One region of the Acetobacter sp. P1H12_c genome, then DNA from elsewhere that is predicted to be linked to it. Evidence: riboswitches for the same ligand, from Rfam matches in the RefSeq annotation. Region 1 holds a riboswitch; each other region holds the start of a gene.
What was found. A riboswitch is a leader RNA that binds a small molecule or an ion and turns the genes downstream of it on or off. The one in region 1 is predicted to bind cobalamin.
Positions count from the first base shown of each region.

Region 2: another riboswitch for cobalamin. It lies ahead of KP699_RS13965 (TonB-dependent siderophore receptor); the one in region 1 lies ahead of KP699_RS07055 (DUF1636 domain-containing protein).
Region 3: another riboswitch for cobalamin. It lies ahead of KP699_RS15310 (hypothetical protein); the one in region 1 lies ahead of KP699_RS07055 (DUF1636 domain-containing protein).

Region 1 covers NZ_JACRVR010000009.1:36-3,310, reverse strand. Annotated here, with positions in the region: gene cobN (cobaltochelatase subunit CobN) at 1-538, opposite strand, end outside; gene cobW (cobalamin biosynthesis protein CobW) at 556-1,617, opposite strand; gene KP699_RS07055 (DUF1636 domain-containing protein) at 1,614-2,066, opposite strand; cobalamin riboswitch at 2,227-2,489, opposite strand; partial or broken gene KP699_RS07050 (MFS transporter) at 2,528-3,275, opposite strand, start outside.
Region 2 covers NZ_JACRVR010000038.1:19,726-23,000, forward strand. Annotated here, with positions in the region: gene KP699_RS13965 (TonB-dependent siderophore receptor) at 1-1,858, opposite strand, end outside; cobalamin riboswitch at 1,981-2,206, opposite strand; gene glnA (type I glutamate--ammonia ligase) at 2,389-3,275, opposite strand, start outside.
Region 3 covers NZ_JACRVR010000055.1:6,603-9,877, forward strand. Annotated here, with positions in the region: gene KP699_RS15305 (PepSY domain-containing protein) at 1-801, opposite strand, end outside; gene KP699_RS15310 (hypothetical protein) at 798-1,208, opposite strand; cobalamin riboswitch at 1,247-1,458, opposite strand; cobalamin riboswitch at 1,586-1,796, shown strand; gene KP699_RS15315 (TonB-dependent receptor) at 1,883-3,275, shown strand, end outside.

The sequences.
Region 1 (3,275 bases):
GCCCGGCGAGGCTGGCCATCAGGCGCAGGGCATGCTCCATATTGTGAGCACCGCCATACTGAAAAAACCCGTTCAGCCGCCTGCGTATTTCACCCGACACGGTGGAGAGATCCGCCAGACGGCTATCATCCGACAGCGGGGCACCGGCATCCGGCTGTGGCCGGGCTTCTCCGGGGAGCAGAGCCAGCGGGATATGGTGCGCCCGGCACCATGCCGCGAGTTCCTCAGCGCCATAGCGCCAGTAATCCAGCCCGCCGAGCAGCCGCACCACCACACAACGCGCCTGCGCCAGCGTGGTCTCCAGATACAGATCGACCGACATGGGGTGCCGCAGCCGGGCAAGGCTGGTGACCTGAAGAGAGGGCAGCGGCTCCCCCTCCCCGCGCGGACCGACCTTCAGCCGTGCCTGTGCGTGCAGCAGGCCGAGCAGGTCACTTTCCGTAAAGGACAGGACTACAAGTTCCGCCGGAGGCAGGCCGAGGTCTTCCGCCACGTCCTGCTCATCCAGCGTCCGGCTGTCCCGCACAAGGAGGTGCATGGGAGCTGGCCGCCTGCTTAACCGGCGGACGTTGCGGACGGATCTGCCGCCAGCGCGGCCGTAATCGCAGCCTGATCCAGCCCTTTCTGCCCGATGACCACAATGCGGCCGGTGCGGGCCTCCTGCGGGGTCAGGGGGCGGTCAAACTCATGCCGGAAGCGGGTGCCGACACCCTGCACGGCCAGCCGCATGGGCTTGCCCTGCACGCTGGCAAAGCCCTTCATGCGCAGGACGTCATACCGGGCCGCCACGTCCTGCAACAGGGTCAGAAAGCGTTCGACGGAAAGCTGTTCCGGCACGGTGACGACGAAACTTTCAAAATCATCATGCTCATGCTCGCCATCTTCCGCATCATGGTGCGACGGACGGGACTGGAGATCAGCCTCGGCTTCCGCCCCCAGACCCAGCAGCACGGCGGGGTCCACCTTGCCATCCTGCGCGCGGATAATGCGCACCGGGCGCGGACAGAGGGTTTTGATCTCTGCTTCCACCGCATCAAGCTGTGCGGCATCCAGCAGGTCCGTCTTGTTCAGAACAATCAGATCCGCCGCGTTAAGCTGGTCTTCAAACACTTCCGCCAGAGGGTTGTCATGATCCAGTGAGGGATCGGCCTCGCGCTGTTTTGCCACGGCCTCCGGATCATCCGCAAAGCGGCCGGAGGCGACGGCGGGGGCATCCAGCACCGTGATGACGCCATCCACCGTCATGCGGCTGCGCACGGTGGGCCAGCCAAAGGCTTTAAGCAGCGGCTTAGGCAAAGCAAGGCCGGAGGTTTCAATCACCACGTGTTCCGGCGGGTCGGCCCGGTCCAGCAGGGCTTCCATGGTGGGCAGGAAATCATCCGCCACGGTGCAGCACAGGCAGCCATTGGTGAGTTCCACAATATCATCCTCCCGGCAGCCTTCCACGCCGCAGCCGCGCAGGATTTCTCCATCAATGCCCAGAGAGCCGAATTCATTCACGACAACGGCAATACGGTGGCCCTGCGCTTTTTGCAGGATATGGCGCAGGAGCGTGGTTTTGCCCGCCCCCAGAAAGCCTGTGATGATGGTGACGGGAACGCGGGTGGATGCGGTCATGACGGCTCCTGTTCAGAAACTGTGGCCTCAGGGTAGAGGGTAGCGGGCACGCGGCCCAGAATCATATCAGAAAGAGAGGCCGGACGGCGGGACGGCATGACCGTGCCTTTGGCCGAGGCTGCATAGAGCCGCGCATAGGCCAGAAGATCTTCCGCCTTTTCCGGCCCCAGATGGCCGAGCAGCCAGGTCCAGCGGCCCGGCATGGCAATGGCCGCCGTACACCCGCGGTCACACGATGCCAGACAGGCAACGGGACGCAGCGTGACTGGGCAGTCCTGTTGTGAGGCCTCCAGCAGGGCCGTCAGGCGGTCCAGCAACTGTGCTCCCGGAGGGTGATCCATGCCGGGGCCGCCGCGCCGGCAGGTGGTGCAGACATGCAGCACCGGGCCTTCTGCCACGGCAGGCGGCGCGTGGGAGGACGGGGCGGAATGCGGAACAGACGCAGGCATAAAAAAATTCCCGATCAGGCGCCGCTCTGGGAGGATGCGGCCCTTAAACGGAGTGCATGCACAGTGCTCCTGCAGGCACAGGAGTGATGCGCCAGCCCCGCGCACCCTCGTCTTCCGGGCACCCCGCCGGACACGACACCTCAGACAGCCGCCCGCCCCGGAGGGCAGCGCGGATGATGGCAGGTCTCCTGGCTTGTGTCGTGCGGGCCTGCGCGGAATAAACCTTGCAGCCTGCGGGTCCGGCTGCCTTCCCGGTCCCCTTACCGGAGCCGGTGGCATGGACCTGCCCGCCAGAGGCGGCAGGCCCATAGCGGACCATGCAATCACTTACAGTTGCGGGGGCAGCGACGGCCTTGCAGCGGATGCTGCGCACCGGTCTTCCCTTTTCATCCCTCGCGGGACACCATCATGCGGCAAGCATCGCATAATACCGGTATTTTTCAAGCCGTAAGCCGGGCGCTTTATGAGCAGACCTGTTCTGCCGCCTCTTCGTCCTCATGCTCCGCCAGCCTGACGGGAAAGGCATTGCCGCTCAGCACCACTACCAGCATGGCCACACAGCACAGCGCCACAGAAACAGGCACCAGAACCGCAACGCCATACGCGGACAAAAGCTGCCCCCCAAGGGCCGAGCCAAGCAGAATACCGATATTGCTGGTGCTGTTGACCGCCGCCCCCGCCGTATCCGCCGAGGTGGCGCGGGTGCGGATCGCCCCGGACATGATGAACGGAATGATGCAGGCATAGGCCGCGCACCAGAGGCAGACAACCGCCACACTCCCCCAGCCCGGCACCAGCGTACCGCCCAGCAGCGCAATTGCGCACGCCATGACCACTCCTGCGCCGAGCATCCCCACACGCGGGCAGCGATCCACCATCAGGCCGGAAGCCCAGAGGCCGGACAGCCCCAGAACCCCAATAATCAGCAAGGCCAGACTCACGGACTGCTCGGGCAGGCCATGCGCCATCAGCACCGGAGCGATATAGGTGTACACAACATTATGGGCGAGGAAGAACATGGCGTTTGCCGCCACAACCCACCCGAAGGCGCGCACAGCCTCACGCGGGGCCTTATACGGACCGGACGGACGCCCCGCCGGTTTGACAACGGGCGGCAGGCAGACGGCAATCAGCACAGTCAGAAACGCTGCCAGCCCCGCCACAACCAGCATCGCGATACGCCAGCCCGCAAAATGCCCGAGCGCCGCT
Region 2 (3,275 bases), on a different contig from region 1:
TGTAATTCAGCGCAAAACTGAGTGTGTCCAGCGCCTTCCAGTCCAGAAATGCTTCCACCCCATACATCCGCGCATGCCCAACATTGCCGAAGGAATAGATATAATCCCCCCACGCACTGCCCGCGGCAGGCATGACGTAAGCAGAAGACTGGATCAGGTTCCGCACCTTGTTGTCATACCATGTGGCGCCAAAACGCAGTTTGTCATGCAGTAGTTTCTGCTCAACACCGACATCATAGCCAATCATGGTTTCGGCTTTCAGGTTGGCGTTGCCTTCTTCCGCCCAGCCAGCGCCGCGCTGATTGACAAAAAGCTGATACAGCGAGGGTGCATGGAAGCCCGACCCGGCACTGGCTTTGATGATGGTGCCCGTATTGGGCACATGGATGGCGGGAGCCACACGCCATGTCACATGGTTGCCGTAGCGGGAATTGGCATCATACCGCACGTTGGCCGCACCATAGAGAATGTGGTTCCAGTTCCCTTCATACTGCCCGTACCCTGCCGTGGTATCCATGCCTGCGGTGGTGTGCACAGGCTCGGTCGGGTCATCTGTCGCGACATTGATGCTGTCATGAAAATGCTCGGCACCCACAAGAACCGTCCCGAATTTCCGCAGATCAACCGTGCCATGCCAGTCCACTTTCAGGCGTGTGGAGCGGTAATAATCCGGGTCTGTCATGGCAGGATCACCATCCGCGTACAACCCGTCCTGCATGTACCGGCGGCGGTTCGTCATGTAGCCAAGCCCCAGAACCTGATCAAACCGCCCGCCAAAGGAGGAGAGATGCGCCGTGCCGCGCACCACGGCCTCGTTCTGGGTATTCTGGTCCCGGATCAGCTGGTCGCCGTTATAGGGCGTATAAACCTGATCATACGCTGTAAAGGTATGATAGTTGGCCTGTATCAGCCGTGCTGTCAGACCCAGATCAAAATTATGCGTGACATCATAACCCAGTTTGACGTTCGCGCTGCGGTTATCATTTCGGTCCCCCGCGCGGCGCTGGGCCCGGTTAGCCCCATTATACCGCTCAATATAGCGCGGAATTTCATGAAACCCGTCCATGCGGTAATGGGAGAGCACAACATTATAGTGGAAGCGGCCGCTACTGCCGGATGCCCCGAAGGCCTGATTGAACGTGCCGTAAGACCCACCTTCAATCCGCACAAACGGTTTAAAGCGCCCCTGCCCCTGCTTTGTGTTGATATCAATCACACCCGCCATGGCGTCCGCGCCATACAGGCCGCTCTGGGGGCCGCGCAGGATTTCAATGGAGCCAATGCCGTCCGTTACAAACTGCCCGGCATCAAACGCGTTGCTGGCGGAGCTGCCGTCATTGATATCCATGCCATCAATCCGCACCTTCACATCATTGGCGTTTGCCCCGCGCATGAAGATGGAGGTTGTGCCGCCAAATCCGCCAGACCGCACCACATTCAGCCCCGGCTGCCGCGCCAGAATATCCGGCAGCGTGCGACGCTGCTGGGTGGCAATCTGCTCGTCCGTCACCACCGTCACGCTGGACCCGACATCATCCGCCCGTATGGGTCTGCGCAGCGCACTGACCGTCACCACCTCCGGCAATCCCTGAGACGGGCTCAGTGAGACAAGCGTGCGTCCCGTCGCTGCGGGAGCCGCGACAGACTGCCCCGGCATTGCAGGAACTGTGTTGTCCGTTGCGGTCCGTCCGGTGGCGCGGCTTTTCGGATGGCTGCCCGAAGCTGCGGCTTTATGCGTGAGAGATTTGCCAGAACGCGCATGGGTCGCGGAAGAGGCGGCGGCCTGTGCGCCAGCCACAGACAGTCCGGTGACAGCCAGAATGGTGGAGGTGGTCAGCGCGCAACGAAAAAAACTCATTTTAACTCGTATCCTGTGGTCAGCCGTTGCCACAGGAAAACGTGCTCCGCCTGCTCATGCGGCAAAGGCCGGAGCAAAACTCAGTCACGCACGCCAGCACACCCCGGCTGGCGTCTCCTGATTGCAACCACGTGCCGGATGGCAGGTCTCCTGGCTTGCGGCGCTTTGACTGAGCCTTCCCTTCCCGGAGAATCGTCTGCTCCAGTGGGCCGGACGCGGTACGTCCGGGCAGCCTCAGCCCTGCCGCTTACAGTTGCGGGGACAGCCCGGGACTAAGGCCAGCACGGCCTGCACCCGGTTCCCTTTTCATCCCCCGTTGCAGGGGAAACCATCACACGGGTGTCATATCGCGTTGCCCGGTCGAGTCAATTATCCGGTGCAACAGTGCTGCCACAAGGCAACACGCAACGCCAAAATCGCAAAAACACATCAGCCTCCCACCCGGCACTGTCCCGCACGAGAGGCACAAAAAACGCGGCCCTCCGAAGAAGGCCGCGTTCCTGATCATCTGAAACTCCGGGAAGGAGGGATCAGACGGAGTAGTACATTTCGAACTCAACCGGGTGCGGCGTGTGTTCAAAGCGATACACGTCTTCCCACTTGATGGCGATGTAGCTGTCGATCTGATCTTTGGTGAACACGCCACCAGCCAGCAGGAACTCATAATCCGCAGACAGAGCTTCCAGCGCTTCACGCAGGGAGCCGGCAACCGTCGGGATCTGCTTCAGTTCTTCCGGCGGCAGGTCATACAGATCCTTGTCCATGGCGTCGCCCGGGTGGATCTTGTTCTTGATGCCGTCAATGCCGGCCATCAGCATGGCGGAGAAGGCCAGATACGGGTTGGCCGTCGGGTCCGGAAAGCGGACTTCAACGCGCTTGGCTTTGGGGTTGGTGGCATACGGAATACGGCAGGACGCAGAGCGGTTGCGCGCAGAGTAGGCCAGCAGCACCGGAGCTTCAAAACCCGGGATCAGGCGCTTGTAGGAGTTGGTGGACGGGTTGGTGAAGGCGTTCAGCGCCTTGGCATGCTTGATGATGCCGCCGATGTAATACAGGGCGGTATCGGACAGGTCCGCATAGCCATTGCCTGCAAAGGTCGGCTTGCCGTCTTTCCAGATGGACTGATGCACATGCATGCCGGACCCGTTATCACCATAGATCGGCTTGGGCATGAACGTGGCGGTCTTGCCGTAGGAATGGGCGACGTTGTGCACGCAGTATTTGTAGATCTGCATGAAGTCGGCAGAGCGGACCAGCGTGTCGAACTTGGTGCCCAGTTCGTGCTGGGACTGCGCGACTTCATGGTGCTGCTTTTCAATCGGCAGACCCATTTCACCCATGGTGGCGAGCATTTCTGCACGCAGGTCGTTTTCGCTGTCCACCGGCGGCACGGGGAAGTAGCCACCCTTCACGCCCG
Region 3 (3,275 bases), on a different contig from region 1:
CAGTCCGGTTGTAACCCATAAAAGGGCCAGCACACCAAACACCGCGCCACAGAGATGATGGACCCCATGCCACCCTTTATAAGGGGTAAAGGGGGCTGCGCGGCGCAGGCGCAAAACGCCAATCCACAGCCCGGTAACGGTGAGAAAAACTCCCGTGCCAGACAAAAGAATAACGACGTCGCTCCAAAGCGCCGGGTGCTTGCGCAGCACCGCCGGGTAAAGCCAGTGTGGAATAGCCCCAACCCATGCCCAGAGGCGGGTGGAGCGTGTTGTGGCCTGCATGACCTCTCCGGTCAGGGAGGAGACGTAAATCTGCGTGCGCGCCGCATCGGGAAACAGAAAGCGATAAAAGCCATTTTCCCGGCCATGAGTATCCAGAATCCACTGGTCGTCTGTGGTCAGGCCATCAAAGACGGGGCGGCCCTGTGCACCGGTGGCCCGCGCATATCGGGTGGCGCTGGTAGCGGCATCTTCCGGGGTGATGCGCCCCGCATGGCCGGTGCGCAGGTCCAGCGCAAAAGGTGGGCCTTCCTGTGGCGTGAGCGTCAGAACCGGTTCGTGCCCTACCATATTGATCTGAAAAGCCTGAAAGCGTTTTGTGCTGCCCAGTTTAGCCAATTCCGGAAGTATGGCGGGCCAGTGGATTTCCGTCGGAACACGGCGCAAGGCGTCTTCCTCCGGCTGAGGCCATGTGTGCCAGAGCATGACAAGGCCGGAGGCGCACCAGCCTGCCATCAGCAGGCCCATGCCAATACCCAGCCATCGGTGGGTCAGATACAGCGTCCGGCGGAAGGCCTTCATGCGGGGCTGTTATACAGCGCCATGGCGGCGTTCTGGGCGCCGCGCGTCCAGTGGACGGCCACATAGGCCCGCACAATGCGCTGCGCGGCAGCGGGCGGCATGTCCATCCTGAGGGCTGGCATGGCTTCAAGATAGTCAGAGGCGGTGAGGAGCAGCGGCCGGAAAGCCTCTTCCAGCACAGCGCCCCGCTCCCGGTGGGGGGCAGGCAGGGACGGGACCAGCTTGAGGAAGAGCGCGTGGCCGTTCTGGGCAATGACCTCCTCCTGCTCAGGGGGCGGCAGGTGCGCCAGATGCGCGGCCTGCAAGGCATGAGCGCGGGACGGGCAGGCGCTGAGCAGGCGGGCAAAAGCCGGATGATACGCCTCTTCTGGTTGAAAAGGCCGGGGGAAGGGGGAAAACGGTCCCACTGGTATACTCCTGCCTTCCGGTACATCCCGCCCGGCGGCGTGGTCTGAACGACAACAGCAGGTCTCCTGGCTCACGGTTAAACGTCCGTCTCCCGCCTTCCCGGTTGTGCACCAGTGGCGTGCCTTGCGGCAAAAAGACACGGACAAACCGCCTACAGTTGCGGGAGCAGCGACCGACTGAGCCGTGCGGCACGGCATACGGTCTTCCCTTTTAACCCGCCTGCGCGGGGCTGTTGACTGACAGGGAGAGACTGTACGCAAATGCCGGTTTTGCGCAACAGGCCGGTGTGCAACGTGCGGCACGGCCTGTGCCTTAGAGCCGTTTTTTATGGGGTATAAAGCTGCACGTTCGTTGACAAGGTTTTTCAGACCCTGTTTACGCTGCACGCAGCAATGGTGCTTTGTGGCTGCGTGCGCGGCCAGAAGGCTAAGAGGGAAATCGGTCCAAGCCGATGCTGCCCCCGCAACTGTAAGCTGAGAGGGCTTGCGGCGTTCATGCCACTTTCTGTGTCATCCACAGGGGGGAAGGCAGCCGCAGGACCCGAGGACCAGCAAGCCAGGAGACCTGCCATTGCGCCAAAGTCACGGACGGAGCTGCCATACGGGGTGATGTGGCGGCGAGGCACGGTTTGCTCAGTGCCTCCATCGCGGTGACGTTGTTTTGGAGCGAACCCGTGCGTCCAGTCTCTTATGCCCTCAGTCTTCTGTTCGGCATCAGTTGCGTGCCCGCCGCCTATGCGGCCACCCCTGATCCCTCAGACCCGAAAGCCAGTGCTGCCCATCCGTATAAAAAACGGACAGCAGTACCCCCGGCCAGAAAGGTGGCAGGCCCTGAATATATCACGGCTTATGGTAAAACCGCCCCTCTCCAGATGACACCCGCAGTCGGTGGGAAACTTGGCCTGTCCATCCAGCACACGCCGGGCACACTCAATGTGGTCTCGCATGATCTGATGATGCAGCGCGGTTATGCCCAGGCTGAGGCCGCGGCAGACAGCGCGCCGGGTGTTTCCTCTGGCGGGTCTCCGGGGTCGCCCGCGCAGCTGATGATGCGCGGCTTTACCGGCAACCAGATTCTGGTGCTGCATGATGGCCAGTATTTTGGCCCGACCACCATGGTCAACCGGCCTCAGAACACCTTCAATCTGGAAAGTGTGCAGGTGCTTAAAGGCCCGTCCTCCGTGTTGTATGGGCAGGGGGCCGTGGGCGGCACGGTGGATATGCGTAGCCGTACGCCCACGTTTGATGGCCCGCATGCCAACGCACTTGTATCCTACGGCAGTTTTAATACGTGGAACGCCGGGGTTGGCGGTTCCGTGCCGATTACGCAAACGCTGGCTTTGCGCACGGATTTCAGCCGGACATCGTCTGACGGATTTGTAAAAGGAGCCGACCCGCACTCGGATGATTTTACGACAACCTTGCTGTGGAAGCCGACGGAAAAGTTCACCGCGCGGCTGAGCATGGATTATCTGACGGACCGGCTTTCCACTTATTACGGCACGCCGCTGGTGGATCTCTCGCAAACAGGCGGACGTGTGGGTGGTCTGCTCAGTTCCAGCAAAGGGCTGGGCCTTACCCGTGCGTCCCTGTGGCGGTACTATAACGTGCGGGATGGCAAGGCCGGGTCTGTCAACGCGACGCCCACACTGCATCTGGACTGGCGGGTGAACAGCCATGTTCTGTTTCATAACAGCAGCTATTTCATTTATTCTAAACGACGCTGGAACAACGCGGAAAGCCTGACTTACATCAGCGCCCCCGGCCAGACGGATGCCGCAGGCAATGCCATTGCCCCCGGCAGCATCAGCCGGGACCGGTTTTATGTGTATCAGAACCAGCATCAGGTTGGGGATACGCTGCACGGGCAGTTTGATTTTTCCATTTTCGGCATGAAGAACCGTTTTGTGCTGGGAGGCGACGCCTACTATCTGCGCTTCATCCGCAACCGGGGTTTTCCGGCTGCGGACTATGCGGACAGCGTCTCTCTTGTCAGCCCGGACGCCACGCCACTTGGGGCGTTTTCCGGGGAATACCCGTATATGAAATCCCCCACCACGATGGTGC